2 regions of the Ureibacillus suwonensis genome follow, and region 2 is predicted to be linked to the other one. Evidence: riboswitches for the same ligand, from Rfam matches in the RefSeq annotation. Region 2 holds a riboswitch; the other holds the start of a gene.

Evidence for each region. A riboswitch is a leader RNA that binds a small molecule or an ion and turns the genes downstream of it on or off. The one in region 2 is predicted to bind lysine.
Region 1: another riboswitch for lysine. It lies ahead of dapA (4-hydroxy-tetrahydrodipicolinate synthase); the one in region 2 lies ahead of ACFPOH_RS12310 (transporter substrate-binding domain-containing protein).

Annotation. Positions count from the first base shown of each region.
Region 1 covers NZ_JBHSNQ010000176.1:15,975-19,154, forward strand. Annotated here, with positions in the region: gene ACFPOH_RS13330 (LLM class flavin-dependent oxidoreductase) at 1-192, opposite strand, end outside; gene ACFPOH_RS13335 (restriction endonuclease) at 349-996, shown strand; lysine riboswitch at 1,360-1,538, shown strand; gene dapA (4-hydroxy-tetrahydrodipicolinate synthase) at 1,648-2,541, shown strand; gene ACFPOH_RS13345 (arsenic transporter) at 2,679-3,180, shown strand, end outside.
Region 2 covers NZ_JBHSNQ010000163.1:5,734-8,913, reverse strand. Annotated here, with positions in the region: gene odhB (2-oxoglutarate dehydrogenase complex dihydrolipoyllysine-residue succinyltransferase) at 1-1,055, shown strand, start outside; lysine riboswitch at 1,188-1,366, shown strand; gene ACFPOH_RS12310 (transporter substrate-binding domain-containing protein) at 1,475-2,332, shown strand; gene ACFPOH_RS12305 (amino acid ABC transporter permease) at 2,452-3,180, shown strand, end outside.

The DNA.
Region 1 (3,180 bases), on a different contig from region 2:
AAGCAAAACGGCAGGAGCTGAACAGGCGTAATCCTTCCGATGATGTTCCCCAACACCGTAAACATCCAATCCCACTGCATCCGCCAGTTCGATTTCTTCCACCACTTCCCGGAGGCGTTCAGCATGACTGATCACTTTTCCGGTTCTTACATCGGGAGTCGTTTCAACAAATGTCGTTAATCCTATTTCCATTCTTCATCCTCCAAAAATTCCAACTCTATTTATCTCGAAATTGAAATGTTTTTCTTATCATACACAAATATCCCGGTGGTAATCAATTATTCTGTTTTAGGAATAGATTTCGGGCAACACGTAAAAAATAGAATTAAAAACAAGGAATGAACAACGATGAAACAAAGAAATTTTGGCAGCAAAGCGATTGAGTTTTTAATGATTCTCATGTTCAGTTTCGGAATTGTCATTGCCCTTTACAGTTCCTTTTCAATCAATCCGGATATATTTGATCTTAAGTTGTATTTGATGCTTTTCATCACGGTGATCATTTTTTATAAACCTTTCAGAGTATCCAGTTTCCGCTTTCTTTTCTATTTGATTTGCCGCATGATTCACATGGTGAAAAATGATGACTGGGAAGCGGATTTGACACAAGACCATTTACAAAAAATTGAATACCTTTATTTATTAAAATCCCATTTTGAAAAGCGGGGATATGTCGCAATCGTCACAAAAGAGCTGGATGGTTATGATGTTGACCTTATTTTATGGAAAGGCACAAAAAAATATATTGTGCAAATTCTCGAGTCACAAAAGGCTGTCGATATTCGAAGGGTCCAAAAAATAGCCGCCAAAAGAAAAAGGCATGGGGCGAATGGCGCATTGATCGTTTCCAATCAATCCTTTACTGCATCTGCAAAGAAATATTCCCCGTTACACCACATACAGTTAATCAATCAGGACGAACTGTTGAAGATGAATGACGAAAAGAAGAAGTACTTTTTCCAATCGGCTTTATCCTATATTTTGCACCATAAATAAAAACCATTCGCCGGTTTTTTCATTGAAAACCGGCGAATCCATTTTTCCAATATTCCCCTTTAGGGCACTCTTTTCAAGTCATCCGCATTACCGCTTGGGAAACCCTGGTTCCCCAAGGCCGTTTGATTCATTGCAGTCCACACCAAATCCAATTGATCTTCATTATTCATGAAAGTAAGAATAACAATTAAATTTCTTAATTTTTCACCCTTCCACTTGAATATTTCAAATTTTTCTGCATTTTATATAATATTAAAAACATTTATACGTTCTTGATACTTAATAAATATTGCATTTCCAATAAAAAGAATATAAAATGTATTTAATTATACATCGACTTATTTCAATTCAATATTGTTTTGAAGTAAGGATAGAGGCGCAAAGACCAAGAGTACACAGTTTGAGGATAATGAGGTCCAATGATGATTGTGGAAAGGGGGATTTGCCGAAGTCTCTGGAAACTCATTTTTCCAGAGGCTGGTTCTGCATTGAATAAGTGCAGGACTGTCATATAGGAAACTATATGGAGGGCTATCTTACGCAAAAAATTCAATTTTTTTGCAACAACGAAGCTCTTCGTTGTTGCTTTTTGCGTTTAATTGACAATTGCCCTTCTCCATTACAAAAAAATGAAAAGGATGTGGAGAAGAAATGAATTTTGGAAGAGTATTAACTGCAATGGTAACGCCATTTGACCAAAATGGTGACGTAGATTTTGACGCTACGCAAAAGTTGGTCGATTATTTGATTGCCAATGGAACAGACGGCTTGATTGTATGCGGTACAACCGGAGAATCACCTACTTTAACAGAAGGTGAAAAAGTCGAACTATTCAAATTTGTCGTAAAAACCGTAAATGGAAGAGTTCCTGTAATTGCAGGTACCGGCTCGTATAATACGAGAGCTTCCATTGAACTTACGGAAAAAGCGGAGGAAGCCGGTGTGGATGGTGTCATGTTAGTTACACCATACTACAATAAGCCGAACCAGGAAGGCATGTACGAACACTTCAAAAGCATCGCTCAAAGTACTAAACTGCCAGTGATTTTATATAATATTCCGGGTCGCAGCGTAGTCAATCTATCCGTTGACACTGTAGTTCGCCTTGCGGAAATCCCGAATATCGTTGCCATCAAAGAAGCAAGTGGAAGTTTGGATGCAATGGCGCAAATCATCGAAAATACGCCGGATGACTTCTCCCTTTATAGCGGAGACGACAGCTTGACATTGCCTTCTTTGGCTGTTGGAGGCACTGGGGTCATTTCCGTGGCTTCCCATATCATCGGCAACGAAATGAAAACAATGATTCAACATTTCTTAAATGGCAATATTCATGAAGCGGCGAAAGAGCATCGCAGACTATTGCCAATCATGAAAGGGATGTTCATAGCACCAAACCCTGTACCTGTAAAAGCGGCATTAAACTTAAAAGGCATATCCGTCGGTGGTGTGCGCCTGCCATTAGTGCCATTGAACGAAGAACAACAAAAAACGATTGAACAATTATTAAAAAATCTGGATCTTAAATTGGAATTGATTTCTTAATCCCCTGCCTTTTGCCGGCAGGTTTTTTTTATGCAAACGACACAAAGAATTAATGGGAAAATGGAAATCAATATTATAAAATAGCAATTGTGACATTTAGACATTCAAACAATTCAGTTGGGTTGGAGGATCCGGTTTTGCTTAACTTACTATTCGCTGTCCTAATATTCATCTTTACGCTCTTCCTCGTAATACGCCAACCAAAAAATATAAGTATCGGATGGTTTGCATGCGGAGGGGCAGTCCTGGCGCTGCTCGTCGGAGTGGTGGATATTAAAGACGTTTTTTCGGTTGTGGATATCACTTGGAATGCCACCTTGTTATTTATCGCCATCATCATTATTTCATTGATTTTGGATCAAATCGGTTTATTTGAATGGTCCGCGTTGCACATGGCCCGTATCGCGAAAGGGAACGGCGTAAGAATGTTTATTTTCGTCACAGTCCTTGGAGCTTTCGTTTCAGCCTTTTTCTCCAATGATGGTGCCGCATTGATCTTGACACCCATAGTGCTAGCCATGGTGCGGAATCTGCAATTAAGCGAAAAAATGATTTTTCCTTTCATTATGGCAAGCGGTTTTATCGCTGACACCACCTCTCTTCCCTTTCTAATCAGCAATCTGGTGAATGTCATTGCCG
Region 2 (3,180 bases):
TTGGCCAAACAATCGCCGTTGTTGAACCAGCTGAAGGCGGAGCTGCTCCTGCACCTCAAGCGGAACCTGCAAAAGAGGCTGCAAAAGAAGAAGCGCAACCTGCACAACAAGCACCAGCTGCCCAACCGGCTCAACCTGCACCGGTTGTTGAAGAAACAAACAGCGGCCGGGTAGTGGCATCACCAGCTGCCCGTAAACTTGCACGTGAAAAAGGAATCGATTTGGCTGCGATTTCACCAGTCGATCCACAAGGCCGTGTACGCGTTCAAGACGTTGCAGCACATGCGGCAAAACCGGCTCAACCTGCTGCCCAACCAGCTCAAACGAAAGCGCCTGTAGTGGCACCAGTTGACGATTCCCGAGTGACTGTGGAAAGAATGAGCCGCCGTCGTCAAACAATCGCAAAACGCTTGCTCGAAGTAAAACAAAGCACAGCCATGTTGACAACATTCAACGAAATCGACATGACGAACGTAATGGCATTGCGCAAACGCAAACAAGAACAATTCGTGAAAGAAAATGGCATCAAACTTGGATTCATGTCATTCTTTACAAAAGCTGTTGTTGCAGCATTGAAAAAATACCCTTATGTAAATGCTCAAATCGTTGGTGACGAAATTCATAAATTCAACATTTATGATATCGGTATTGCTGTATCCACTGAAGAAGGTCTAGTTGTGCCTGTTGTACGTGATGCAGACCGCAAAAACTTCGCTGAAATCGAAAAAGAAATTGCGGAACTTGCCCAAAAAGCACGCGAGAAAAAATTGGCCCTTTCCGACTTGCAAGGTGGCACATTTACAATTACTAACGGCGGTGTATTCGGTTCATTAATGTCAACTCCGATCATCAATGGTACACAAGCCGGAATTCTTGGCATGCACGCAATCGTGAACCGTCCAGTAGCCGTGAACGGCCAAGTTGAAATCCGTCCAATGATGTATGTGGCACTTTCTTATGACCACAGAATCATCGACGGTAAAGACTCCGTAGGATTCTTGAAAACAGTAAAAGAATTGATCGAAAATCCGGAAGACTTGCTTCTAAATTCATAATAAGCAAACTTTCATACTCCCCATCAATTTTGTTGGGGAGTATATTTGATAGGATAGAATGACCAAGGAATATTGACAATTAGTCCTAAATTACGCTATTCTTTTTATAACAACTAAATATCTAGCCTCACTTTGTGGGGTAGAGGTGCGGTATTTATTAGTTTCCTAAGGAGCTTGAGCGGGCAATGACATGGGAAATGAGGAAATATCGCCGAAGTATAGTTATATGCTCAAGTAACTATGCTGGGGTTGCAGTGAATAACTGCAACACTGTCTTACATACTTAATATGTAAGGTGTGCTATTCCAAAGTGGAACTAGGGGTATTAGTCTAACAAATTGATGCGGCCTTAAGTTCTTCTTAGGTCGCTTTTTGTTTGTTGCAGCCTTACAACTCTAATCAGAAACTGGGGGAAGCTTATGAAAAAAAACCTGATGTTACTAATTTTTGCAATGGTGATGGTATTAGCACTTGCGGCATGCGGTTCCGGCAATGATAAAAATGAGGGATCACAACAGGATTCAGAATCCTCATCCGATTCTAAAGGCGTATTGCGGGTGGGAATGGAAGCCGCTTATGCTCCATTCAACTGGTCACAAAAAGATGATTCAAATGGTGCGGTTCCAATCAAAGATTCAAAAGAATACGCAGCAGGTTATGACGTTGAAATCGCAAAACGCATTGCGGAAGGGCTTGGAATGGAACTTGAAATCGTAAAAACGGATTGGGACGGTTTGATTCCTTCATTGCAATCAGGTGCCATTGACCTTGTCATTGCAGGTATGTCACCAACACCTGAACGAATGGAAGTAATCGATTTTACGGACAACTATTATACAAGCGACTTTGTAATCGTTGTGAAAAAAGATGGCCCGTATGCCAATGCGAAATCCATCCATGATTTCAAAGGTGCCAAAGTCACAGCACAACAAGGAACAACTCACTATAAAGTCATCGATCAAATGACAGGCGTTCAAAAACAAGTTCCGGCAAACGACTTCGGTCAAATGCGCATCCAATTATCTTCCGGCGCTATTGACGCATACATTTCTGAACGTCCAGAAGGTATGTCTGCCGCAGCAGCCATCAAAAACTTCACTTACATTGTTCCTGAAGACGGCTTTGAGGCGGATGAATCCGATACTGCCATTGCGGTCGGATTGAAAAAAGGTTCGGATTTAAAAGATAAAATTAACGAAATTTTAGCAGGAATTTCCGAAGAAGAACGTCAACAAATCATGGAAGACGCTATCAAAAATCAACCATCACAACAATAGTGTGGTGAAAGGTTGTCTTGAGATTTTCACTTTACAAGACAACCTTTTTCCATTTTCCTCCTGTTTCATCAAGGATGTTTCATTATTATAATTAAAACTATGAATAAGGAGATTTCTTTATGTCTTTCTTAGAAACGGTTTGGAATATTTTCCTGAATAACTGGGATCTCTTTTTGCGTGGCGCATGGATTGCTCTGATTCTTGCGGTGCTCGGTACGATTTTCGGAGCGATCATCGGTTTTTTCATCGGTATCATGCACACGATTCCAATGCCTAAAAAATCTTTCAAAACATTTGTATTAAAAACTATCAATTTCATACTAACTTGCTATGTTGAAATTTTCCGTGGCACGCCGATGATGGTACAAGCCATGGTGGTCTTTTACGGACTATACGCCATCGATATTCAATTGAACCGGTTCGTTGCAGGTTTGATTGTAATCAGTTTGAATACCGGCGCGTATATGGCCGAATATGTCCGTGGAGGCATCGTATCCATCGACAAGGGACAATATGAAGCCAGTGAAGCGATCGGTATGGGCCATTTCCAAACAATGTTCTATATAATCCTTCCGCAAGTAGCCCGCAATATATTACCGGCTACCGGCAACCAGCTTGTCATGAATATCAAAGACTCTTCCGTATTAAGTGTTATCAGTGTCGTTGAATTGTTCTTCACTACAAATTCCGTTGCTGGTAGTACATATCGTTATGCGGAAGCCTTCTTGATTGCCTGTGTATTGTACTTCATTATGACTTTCACTGTAACACGAATCTTGTTATGGTTTGAAAGGAAAATGGACGGCCATGATTCGTACCGGATGGAACTTGTGACAGGCAACAAGCCG